Regions from separate parts of the Actinoplanes sp. NPDC026619 genome, predicted to be linked through region 2. Evidence: riboswitches for the same ligand, from Rfam matches in the RefSeq annotation. Region 2 holds a riboswitch; the other holds the start of a gene.
What was found. Region 2 has a riboswitch for S-adenosylmethionine ahead of AB0E90_RS38735 (aminotransferase class V-fold PLP-dependent enzyme). Riboswitches for the same ligand answer to the same signal wherever they lie in the genome.
Positions count from the first base shown of each region.

Region 1 (5,904 bases), on a different contig from region 2:
AAGGCCCCGGCTTCCTGCCGCATCTGAGCGGCTACGAAAACCTGAAGGCCTACTGGCTCGCGACCGGGCGGCCGGAGGCGGACGCGCACTTCGACGAGGCGCTGCGGATCGCCGGCCTGGGCGACTCGGTGCACCGCAAGACCAAGAAGTACAGCCACGGCATGCGCCAGCGGCTGGCCATCGCCCAGGCCATGCTCGGCCTGCCCGAGCTGCTGGTGCTGGACGAGCCGACCGACGGCCTCGACCCGCCGCAGATCGCCGAGATGCGCCGGGTGCTCAAGCGCTACGCCACCGACGGGCGGGCGGTGCTGGTCTCCAGCCACCTGCTCGCCGAGGTGGAGCAGACCTGCACGCACGCGGTGGTGGTCAACAAGGGCCGGATCGTGGCGTCCGGGCCGGTCGAGGACATCGTCGGGGAGTCGCCCTCGGTGCAGATCGAGGTCTCCGACGTACCGGCGGCATCTTTGATCTTGGAAAAACTGGGGGTCAGATCGGTGCTTCCGGACGGTCCGTCCGGGCTGATCGTGGACATGAACGGCACGTCCCGCTCCGAGGCGGTGGCGTCGCTGGTCCGGGCCGGCGTCGACGTGGATCGCGTGGTCCCGCGCCGGCGACTTGAAGATGCCTTCCTCGCGCTGGTCGGGGACAACTCGCGGGGGAGTGGAGACCGATGAGCGCGGTAACGGGCTATCGGGCGTCGGCGACCATGCCGATCTGGGCCGAGGTGCGGCGGCAGGCGTCGCGGCGGCGGACCCAGCTCGCGCTCGGCTTCATGGCGCTGCTGCCGATCATCATCCTGGTCGCGTTCGAGTTCGGCGGCGGCAACGGCGACGACGAGAACAACGGCGGGGCGTTCGGCAGCCTGGTCGACCTGGCCACCTCGGGCGGCCTGAACTTCGCGCTGTTCTGCCTTGCGGTGTCGGCCGGCTTCCTGCTGGTCGTGGTGGTCGCGCTGTTCTGCGGCGACCCGGTGGCCAGCGAGGCCAGCTGGGGCAGCCTGCGCTACCTGCTGGCCATCCCGGTGCCCCGGGTCCGTCTGCTGGCCGTGAAGCTGGTGGTCGCGCTCGGCTACTCGCTGCTGGCGCTGCTGATCCTGGCCGGGACCGGCCTGCTGGTCGGCACCCTGCGCTACGGCTGGCATCCGCTGGGCAGCACCATCGCGGCCGCCATCCCGGCCGGTGAGGGCCTGCTGCGGTTGGCCGGCATCGTCGCGTACCTCGCGGTGATCATGTTGGTGGTGGCCGGCCTGGCCTTCCTGCTGTCGGTGCTGACCGACGCGGCGCTGGGCGCGGTGGGCGGCGCGGTGCTGCTCTGGATCCTCTCCAGCATCCTCGACCAGATCACCGCGCTGGGCAGCGTGCGCACCCTGCTGCCGACCCACTTCAGCGACGCCTGGCTGGGCCTGCTTTCCACTCCGGCGCAGGTGGATGACCTGGTCAAGGGCGCGATCGCGGCGATCTGTTACGCCACCGTCTTCTGGTCGCTGGCGTTCTGGCGCTTCACCCGCAAGGACATCACCTCGTAGGGGTTGTGCCGCTCACACCTCGGGATTCTGCTGGCGCAGAGGGCCCAAGGCCGACGTAAGGTGTTGGAAACACAACTGAATACCTCATCCAGAGGGGCAGAGGGAACGGCCCTGTGAAGCCCCGGCAACCACCGTGCATGTCTCGAAGAAGAGGCCGCGCTCGGCAGGTGCTAATTCCGTCCTCGCCGCGGCAGATTGCCGCCGGGGAAAGATGAGAGGGAAGGCCTCGATGACGTCTGCCGTCAGCACACCCACTGTTACCGATTCCCCGGCCCGCGGCCTCGTCTGCCGCGCCTGTGGCGCCGAATATCCGCTCGTCGCGCAGCACGCGTGTTACGAGTGTTTCGGCCCGCTCGAGGTGGCCTACGACCAGGCCGCACTTGCGCGGGTAACCCGTGAGCAGATCGAGGCCGGCCCGCAGAACATCTGGCGTTACGCCGGTCTGCTTCCGGCCGGCCAGGACCCGGCCACCCGGGTGACCCTCGACCCCGGCCTGACCCCGCTGGTCAGCGCGCCCGCCCTGGCCGCCGCCGTCGGCCTGCGCGCCCCGCTGTTCGTCAAGGACGACTCGGCCAACCCGACCCACTCGTTCAAGGACCGGGTCGTCTCGGTGGCGCTCACCGCCGCCCGCGGCCTCGGCTTCACCCGCTTCGCCTGCGCCTCGACCGGCAACCTGGCCAACTCGGTCGCCGCCCACGCCGCTCGGGCCGGTGTGCCGAGCATCGTCTTCATCCCGCACGACCTCGAGCCGGGCAAGATCATCACCACCGCGGTGTACGGCGGGGAACTGGTCGCCATCGAGGGCTCCTACGACGACGTCAACCGGCTCTGCGGCGAACTGGTCGAGACCGACGAGTTCGAGGACACCGCGTTCGTCAACGTGAACGTGCGCCCGTTCTACGCCGAGGGCTCCAAGACGCTCGGTTACGAGGTCGCCGAGCAGCTCGGCTGGCGCATCCCGGCCCAGGTCGTCATCCCGATGGCCTCCGGCGAGCTGCTCACCAAGGTGGACAAAGCCTTCACCGAGCTGGTCGAGATCGGCCTGGTCACCGCGCCCGAGGGCGGCTGGGCCGTGTTCGGCGCCCAGTCGGCCGGCTGCAACCCGATCGCGACGGCGTTGCAGAACGACACCGATCAGATCATTCCGGTCAAGCCGACCGGCATCGCCAAGTCGCTGAACATCGGCGACCCGGCCGCCGGGGCGTACGCGATCGAGGCCGTCCGCCGCACCGGTGGCTGGATGGACTACGCCGACGACGACGAGATCCGCGAGGGCATCCGGCTACTGGCCGAGACGACCGGCGTCTTCGCCGAGACGGCCGGCGGCACCACGGTGGCCGTGCTCAAGAAGCTGGTCGCGAGCGGCAAGCTCGACCCGGAGAAGGAGACGGTCGTCTTCAATACCGGTGAGGGGCTCAAGACGCTGGACGCGGTGGCCGAGCTGGTCGGGCCGACTCATCGGATCAAACCGTCGCTGAAGGGCGCTCGCGAGGCCGGCCTGCTTGGATAACTCTCGGTAACCACTACTCTGCCTTAAGTTGAAGATTCCATCCGCAGAGGACTTGCGCACCGATCTCAGTGTCGGCAGGATGCTCTCTGCGGGAGGGCCGACGCCGTACGCGGCCCCTCACCTTCGAGCTTGGCGACAATCTCTCGAGGTGCCCAACGACCCAGTGCCGGAGGCGCTGTGCGTTCGTCCTCCCGACCAAAATCGTTTGGTTTCATGGCCGCTGCCCGGCAGGGTGGCGGCCATGTCCGTCTCTATCGGTCCGCTCGTGTCGCCCGATGACGCCTATGAGATCGACTCGGCCTGCATGGCGCACGACCGGGCCGACCTCCCGATCCAGAGTCGCGAGGTGTTCGCGGCCCGGGTGACCACGCCGCCCGCGGGCCACACCTCGGAATACTTCCTCGCCCGCCTCGACGGTGCGCCGGCCGGCTACCTCGAGATGATGTACCCGCAGGTCGACAACCTCGGCAACGCGCACGTCGAGCTGCTGGTGACGCCACCGCTCCGGCGGCGCGGGGTGGGTCGCGAGCTCTATGAGGTGGCCGTCGAGCGCGCCCGGTCGCAGGGGCGGGTGCGGCTGCTCGGCCAGTCGGTCAAGCAGCCGTCGAATGTGGGCTTCGCCGGCGCGATGGGCGCGCAGGCCGGCCTCGAGGAGCTGCGCAGCCGGCTCGACCTGCGCGAGGCCGACCAGGGCCGGTACGCCGCGATGCTGGCCGATGCCTGGACCCGGGCTGACGGCTATCGGCTGGTCCAGTGGAGCGGCGTGCCGCCCGAGGAGATCATCGATGACGTCGCGGCGCTCGACAGCAGCTTCCTCGGGGAGGCGCCGACCGGCGATCTGGACTGGGAGCCGGAGGTCGTCGACGCCGAGCGGATCCGCGAAGGCGAGCGGAGCCGGGTCGCCCGCGGGCGGGTCACCTTCCACACCGGCGCGATGCACGGCGAGCGCCTGGTCGCCTGGACCATGATGAACTGCATGGCCGACGGCGGGCCGCATGCCTGGCAGAGCGGCACCCTGGTCGCACCCGCCCACCGTGGCCATCGGCTCGGGCTGTTGATCAAGCTGGCCAATCTCGCCTACACCCGGACGTTCTGCCCGGGCGTCGAGGTGATCGACACGTTCAATGCCACGACGAACGAGCACATGCTGCGGATCAATCGGGAGATGGGCTACCGCGAGGTGGAGTCGGACATCCTCTGGCAGCGCGACCTCGTCAGATCCGACGACGCATCCGCAGCTCGGTGAGCTTCGGCACGACCGGGTGGGGCACCCGCTCACCGGTGTCCTCGAAACCCAATTTTTCGTACGCACGGATGGCGCGGTGATTACCCTCCGCCACCTCCAGCATCAATCTGTCCCGCCCGCACGCCCGTGACCAGGCGGCCACCGCCTCGACCAGCTCGGCCAGCAGCTTGCCGCCGCGCCGGGCCGGGGTGACGTAGACGGTGAAGACGACCGTCTCGTTCGGGTCGTCCGGCAGGACCGTGCCGCCGGCGTGCCCGATCAGCCGGGCCCGATTGCCCGGGTCGGCCACGAACTGCGCGAGCTGGCAGCCACGCGACCCCTGGATGATCCGCTGGCGGTAGGCCTCGTGCGGGCGCGCCGCCGCCGTGGCCAGGGTCTCCAGGAAGGCGAGCGGGCTGTCGGCCAGCATCTCCAGACGCAGCGCCCGCACCCGGGCCGCGTCCTGCGCTGTCACCCGGTGCACCCGCCAGCTCTCCACGTCGTCCTGCCTACCCCGGCGAGGACCACCCCGGCAACCCGTTGCCGATAACCGGACTGCTGGGGCAAAGTGTGTCGATGGACCACGGTGAGGACGTCTTGCACCTCGTCGGGGACGTGGTGGTGGAGAGCGCCGATCCGTTCGACCCGGAGTCGCGGACGGCCGAGTTGCCATACCCGGGCACGCCCGTGGACCTCGTCGCCGACGCGGACGATCCGCTGGTCCCGCCGCCGGGCTCGGGGCTGCGTGGCTGGTTCAGGCGGTTCGGCGGCGTGTTGCTCCGCTGCGGCCTGCCGCTGCTGCCGGTCGGCCTGCTGGCCGCGCTGCCGATGCACTTCTTCGTCGGCCGGGTGGACGACACCGTGGTGGCCGCGCCCGCCCTGCTCGACCTGCTCGGCGGCTTCGGCCTGCTGCTGCTCCCGCTGATGTGGCTGGCTTATTTCACCGTCTCCGCGCTGCCCATGGTGATCTGCCTGGCCGGCACGGTCGCGGTGGCGCTCTATCGGGCGGCGCTCGGCGTGCCGCCCCGGCCGGCCGCGCTGTGGCGCCTGGTGGTCTACCGGCTGCGCACGCTCTGGCTGTGGTTCGCCGCCTTCAGCGTGGTCACCCAGGCGTTGCCGCTGCTGCTCACCGCCGACCGGCTCGGTCCGGCCGTCGCGGTGCCGCTCGCCGTCGGCCTCGGCCTGCTCTCCACCGGCGTGCTCACCTTCACCGGGGTGCTCGGCTGCGTGGTGCTGATCGAGCGTGGCAACGGCCGGCGCCGCGCGCTCCACCTGCTCTCGATGATGCCGCTGGGCGGGCTGATCGTCGCCTCGCTGGCGGTCACCGTGCTGCCCCGGCTGGCCGACGCGGCCTGGGGCGGCATCGCCTCGACCATCGTGGCGGTGCCCACCGTTCTGCTCTGGGCGATGGCCGCCCTCGTGGCGTATTGCCAGGCGCGCCGCGCCGAAGGCCCGGTGACCAGCCGATCCCTGTTCGCCGGCATGTCCGCGCCGGAGACTTTCTGAGGGTCCGGCCGGCTGCCCGCAAGGTGGCGTTTTCTTGCACTCGCCCCCGGGGAGTGCTAAACAGGTCATTGGCACTCACGACTGTTGAGTGCCAAGCAGGTCGGGACGGTGGGGTCTCGGTCGCGGTGCCGCCATCGG
Region 1 is NZ_JBEZYA010000007.1:231,703-237,606, forward strand. Features, by position in the region: gene AB0E90_RS17970 (alpha/beta fold hydrolase) at 1-674, shown strand, start outside; gene AB0E90_RS17975 (ABC transporter permease subunit) at 671-1,525, shown strand; SAM riboswitch class I at 1,607-1,743, shown strand; gene thrC (threonine synthase) at 1,755-3,035, shown strand; gene AB0E90_RS17985 (GNAT family N-acetyltransferase) at 3,277-4,281, shown strand; gene AB0E90_RS17990 (GNAT family N-acetyltransferase) at 4,250-4,690, opposite strand; gene AB0E90_RS17995 (hypothetical protein) at 4,837-5,766, shown strand.
Region 1: it holds a riboswitch for S-adenosylmethionine, as region 2 does, so the genes downstream of both, thrC (threonine synthase) here and AB0E90_RS38735 (aminotransferase class V-fold PLP-dependent enzyme) in region 2, are expected to answer to the same signal.

Region 2 (5,904 bases):
CATCACCCACTACCCGTTCCTTGCGCCCGAGCTGATCCGGTCGGTGCGCCGGGTGGAGGGCTACCCGGTGCTCGGGCCGGGCCTCGAGTCGACCGTTCCCGGCCTGCACTTCGCCGGCGCGCCCGCCGCGTGGAGCTTCGGGCCGATCATGCGGTTCGTGTCGGGCGGCTGGTTCGCGAGCCGGGCCGTCGCCGGGCGGATCGCGGGCCGGCGGCAGTGATGCGGTCACCCGGTGCCGTGGTGCTCGGCGGTGACTACCAGGGGCTCGGCATCGTCCGCAGCCTCGGCGAGCACGGCATCCCGACCGTCGTCGTGGACGACGAACGCTCCATCGCCGCCGCCTCGCGGTGGACCGGCGCGTCGGTGCGGGTGCCGAGCCTGCGCTCGGACACCGACGTGCTCGACGCGCTGTCGCTGGCCCGCGCCCGGTTCGGCGATCTCGACGGCTGGGTGGTGTTCCCGACCCGCGACGAAAATGTGGCCGCCCTCAGCCGGCACCGGTCGCTGCTCGCCCGCAGCTGGCGCATCCCGGCGCCGCCGTGGGACTGCGTGCGGACGGCCTGGGACAAGCGCGAGACCTACCGGATGGCCCAGAAACTTGGGGTGGCGTCGCCACGCACCTGGTTCCCGCTGTCGGTCGCCGACCTCGACGAGGTCGACCTCTCCGCCCCGGTGATCATCAAGCCGGCCATCAAGGAGAACTTCTTCTACGCGACCCGGGCCAAGGCGTGGCGGGCCGACTCGCTGCCATCACTGCGGCGGCAGTTCACGCGAGCGGCCGAGATCGTGCCGGCCGGCGAGATCCTCGTGCAGGAGATGATCCCGGGCGACGGGCAGTTCTCGTACTGCGCGTTCGTCCGCGACGGCGCCGCGGTGGCGAGCATGACGGTGCGGCGGACCCGGCAGCACCCGTCCGACTTCGGCCGGGCCAGCACGTTCGTGCAGACCGTGCCGCTGCCCGCGCTGGAAGCGCCGTCGCTCACCTTCCTGCGCGAGATCGGCTACTACGGGCTGGTCGAGGTGGAATTCAAGCTGGACCCGCGCGACGGCGAATTCAAACTGCTCGACGTCAATGCGCGGACCTGGGGTTACCACTCGCTCGGGCGGGCCGCCGGCGTCGACTTCCCGTACCTGTTGTTCCGCGATCAGATCGGCCGGCCGGTGCCGCCCGGCGTGGCGCGCAGCGGCGTGTCATGGATCCGGCTGGCGACCGACGTGCCCAACGCCGTCGTCGATCGGGCGCGCCCGGCGCCATACCTGCGCACGCTGCGCGGCATCGACACCGAGGCGGTCTTCTCCCGGCGCGATCCGCTCCCCGGCCTCTACGAGCTCGCCCTGTTGCCGTACCTGGCCGTGAAGCGTGGTCTGTGATGTTCGAAGCCACGGCGCCGTTCGCGTTCTTCGACTACTTCCGTGTCCCGTACCGGATCATGCAGTTCCTGACCCCGCCCGGCCGGCACGCTCTCCGCCTGGCCGGCACCGACGGCCCGTTGCTGACCTGGCCGTCGGCCGGGGGAGTGCTGGGCCGGCAGGTGATCGACGGCATCCCGATCTTCGCGCACCACACGGCGCCGTCCTCGTCCCCGTTCGCGCTGCCCTTCGACCCCGGCGAGGTCATGTGGCGCTATTGGAGCGAGCACTACCAGGACCGATCGGCCGTGCGGGCGGCGCTCGTGCGCCTCTATTACCTGCTCCGCCCGGCGATCCCGCGACCCGCGCAGATCCGGCTGCGGCAGGCGTTCACCCGGGTGCAGGAGCAGGCCACCTTCCCGGCCTTCCCGGTCGAGACCGCGCTGCACGATTTCCACGAGTGGATGTTCCAGCTGGTCGCGACGTTCGCCGGCCGCCCGGTGCCGTGGCTCGGCCTGTGGCCCGGCGGCCACACCTGGGCCCTGGTGCTGACCCACGACGTCGAGACCGCCGCCGGCCTGGCCAACATCGAGGTCCTGCGCGACATCGAACGCGCCGCCGGCCACCGCTCCTCGTGGAACTTCGTGCCCCTGCGCTACCGCACCCCCGACGGAGTCCTGACCGCGCTGCGGGCCGAGGGCTGCGAAATCGGCGTTCACGGCCTGCGACACGACGGCCGCGACCTCGGCTCACGCCGGCTGCTCCGGCGCCGGCTTCCCACCATCCGGGTGTACGCCGAGAGGTGGCAGGCCGCCGGATTCCGCGCACCCGCCACCCAGCGCACCTGGAGGTGGATGCCGGAGCTGGGTTTCGCCTACGACAGCTCCTACCACGACACCGCCCCGTACGAGCCGCGCCCCGGCGGCAGCCTCAGCTACCTGCCCTACTTCATCGGCTCCCCGGGCGCCCCCGGCGACATGGTCGAGCTGCCGATCACCCTGCCGATGGACCACACCCTGTTCGCCATCCTCCAGCACCAGGACGCAACGCTCTGGCTCGACAAGGCCACCCACCTGCGCGACCGGAGCGGCCTGGCCCTGATCCTCACCCACCCCGACTACGCCACCGACCCACGCGTGACCGACGGCTACCGCCAGCTGCTGGACAAGTTCCACGACGACCCCACCGCGTGGCGCCCCCTGCCCGCCGAAGCCGCCGCCTGGTGGCAACGCCGAGCGGTCTCCACGGTGACCAGATCTCCGGCCGGCTGGACGATCGAGGGCCCAGCCAGCACCGAAGGCACCGTTCACCTCTGCCGCCCAGGCACCCCAGCCCTCACCAACCCGCAGTGACCGGCCGCGCCTGCGCTTGCCGGATCGCGCACGTGAGAGGGCTTGTCATGTTGACGCCCTTGACATCAGGACGTGATTGACTGCATCTCTAGGCATATGCCCGCAACGTGGCGGGGCACTCCGTCCTTGGGCGGCCCGCCAGGCGGCTTTTCGCGGACCGGCACGAGATGGGGAGCAAAGATGCGTATCAGCGACATTCTCCGCGTCAAGGGCGACCGAGTCGTCACGGTACAACCCACCGCAGACGTGACCCAGCTGCTGACCCTCCTGGCCGAACACAAGATCGGCGCCCTGATCGTCTCAGCCGACGGCGCCCGCGTCGACGGCATCGTCAGTGAGCGCGACGTGGTGCGCGCCCTGGCCGCCCGAGGCGCCGCCGTCCTGACCGAACCGGTGTCGAACATCCACACGGTGCAGGTGCGCTCGGTCGCTCCCGAGGCCCCCATCGAAGAAGTAGAGCGCCTGATGACCGACAACCGCTTCCGCCACGTGCCGGTGGTCGAGAACGGCGCCCTCAAGGGCGTGGTGAGCATCGGCGACGTGGTGAAGAACCGCATCGACGAGCTGGAAGCCGAACGAAGCAGCCTGACCGGCTACATCACCGGCGAACGAGTCTGACGCCCACCACCCACCCGGCGACCATGCCGTTCCGCCGGGTGGGCGGCAGCCGAGCCTGGCCTCGCCCGAAGGAATCCGGCGTTCGCAGTCGGCGGACGCGTTTCCGCCCGGGTGCTTCGGCCGCCGAATCGAGCAGCGAGTGAGGCCGGCGATTCTCGACCCCACCGAACCCCTCGCGCGCCGCTCGGACCGTCGGCCTGCCTTGACGGGCCGACCGGCCCGCCGGGGTGCGGCGGAGGCCCGCCGGAGCTGGCACAACGCTGCTGGACTGGGGTTTCTCGGCCCGGCCGTGTGGGCTGGACCACTCGGCCCATGCGTCAGCGAAGCGGGTGGGTGGCTGCTAACGTGTCGGGCAGGTCATGAGTGTCAGCGCGTAGCCCCGGCTTGCTGACCGGCAACCCTTGCGTTCGCGATGGGGTGCCCCGGGTGAGGACCGGGCCCGGCGTCGACCGACGCGGGCAAGCGCGGACCCTCCTGGGTCCCTGATCCTCGCAGAGGTCTGCCATGTCCCTTGCCGTCCACACCACCGACCTCGACGTCATCGGCGCCGGTTTCGTGCACCTCGACTACGCCGCCACCGCGCCCTGCGTCCGAGCCGCCGCCGACGCCGTGAACGCCCTGCTCCCCAGCTACGGCAGCGTGCACCGCGGCACCGGCCCCCGCTCGCAGACCTCCACCCTGGAATACGAGCGCGCCCGCGCCGTCATCGCCTCCTTCCTCGGCTGTCGCCCCAGCGACCACGTCGTCTTCACCCGCAACACCACGGACGCGCTGAACCTGCTGGCCCGCGCCCTCCCGCCAGGCACCACCACCGTCCTCTTCGACGGCGAGCACCACGCCAACCTCCTGCCCTGGCCCAACCAACTCCGCCTGCCCGCCCCCACCAGCCCGGAAGAGGCCGTAGCAGCCGTCGACCGCGCCTTAACCGCCCTCCGCGCCACCGAGTCCGCCGCCGACCAGGTCTCCGCACCCGCCGCCCGTGATTCCGCCTACACGGCCGTGCGCGACTCAGGATCCGCGTCGGCCGCCGTGGGTGGTTCCCAGTTCGCGGCCGCCGGCCTGGGTGGCTCCGTGCCGGCTGGCCGCCGCCCCGTGCTGCTGGCGGTGACCGGTGCCAGCAACGTGACCGGCGAGCTGTGGCCGATCACGGCCTTGGCCGAGGTCGCGCACTCCCACGGCGCCCGCATCGTCGTCGACGCCGCCCAACTGGCCCCGCACCGGCCGATCGACCTGCGCGAGATCGGCGCCGACTACGTCGCGCTCTCCGGCCACAAGCTCTACGCCCCGTTCGGCGCAGGCGTGCTTGCCGGCCGCGCCGACTGGCTGGACGGGGCTCCGCCCTACCTGGCCGGCGGCGGAGCGAGCGCCGCAGTCGGCGACACGATCGGCGACGTCCGCTGGCAGGCCGGCCCGGCGAGGCACGAGGGCGGCACGCCGAACCTGCTGGGTGCGGTGTCCTTGGCAGCGGTCTGTGCGGCCTTGACCGAGGCCGACCGAGCCGAGCTGCACGACCGTGAGCAACAACTGCTGACCCAGCTGCGCGACGGCTTGCGGTATGTGACTGGCGTGTCCGAGGTGAGCATCTTCGGACCGCGGAGCGAGCGTGTGGGAATCGTATCGTTGTCGCTCCCGGGCCACGACCCGTCCGGCGTGGCGACACGCCTGGCCGACGAATTCGGCATCGGCGTCCGCGCCGGCCTGTTCTGCGCCCACCCGCTGGTCCGCCGATTGACCGGCGCCACCGGCAACAACGGCTGCGATGGCGGCCTGCTGCGCATCAGCTTCGGCTTGGGCACCACCCCGGCCGACATCGACTGCCTGCTGGCCGCCCTGCAATCAGTGCTGAGGTAGGAAGACCGCGGACATCTACGCGCCAGGATCATGGAGCTCGGCGTAGATCTGGTTGATCTAAGGTGCCGGCATGTCGATTCTCGCCACGGACGCGCACCGTGCCGGTCACCAGATGCGGCACCGAGCGCTGCGCTGGGGCGCGGTGCTCTGGGTGGCGGTCATGTTCGCGGGCGCGCTGGCCTCGATCGGCACATGGGTGGGATGGCGGAACGCCGATCCTCTGCCCAGCGATCAGCAGATGACGGAGATCGTCGGCGAGGTACTACCGGCGGCTACGGTCGGTGAGGTCGAGCGGTGGGACGTGACTTTCGGCGACCGGATGCCTGACTGGGTCAGTCTGCTGATCACCGACGACGAGTACGACGGCGGATCGGCACTGGTGACAGTGCCGGTGACGGACATCTCGGCGGTTCGCGAAACCCTGGCGCGGACCGGCTGGCGGATCCTGCCGAACTCAGGTGCCAAACGGCTCAGCGATGCTCAAACCGTGGAGTTCGTAACCGCGCGTCGTCACGGCGTGGAGATGGCCGTCTTCCACGACACTTCGTACGGCGGCGACGGCATTGTCTTCCAGCATCCCGAGCCCACTGCGGTGCGGGAGTTGGCGCTGGTCGGCGGCATCGTCGGGCTGCTGATCGGCGGATGGGTGGCGCTGAGGTTCACCGCCCGGCACGTCGGTCGCCGGCCCTGGAACGTGCCGGCCTGGTCCGGGGGCGCTCTGCTGGCGCTTCCG
Region 2 is NZ_JBEZYA010000024.1:22,496-28,399, reverse strand. Features, by position in the region: gene AB0E90_RS38755 (NAD(P)-binding domain-containing protein) at 1-220, shown strand, start outside; gene AB0E90_RS38750 (ATP-grasp domain-containing protein) at 220-1,371, shown strand; gene AB0E90_RS38745 (hypothetical protein) at 1,371-2,702, shown strand; gene AB0E90_RS38740 (CBS domain-containing protein) at 2,883-3,320, shown strand; SAM riboswitch class IV at 3,676-3,791, shown strand; gene AB0E90_RS38735 (aminotransferase class V-fold PLP-dependent enzyme) at 3,825-5,171, shown strand; gene AB0E90_RS38730 (hypothetical protein) at 5,242-5,904, shown strand, end outside.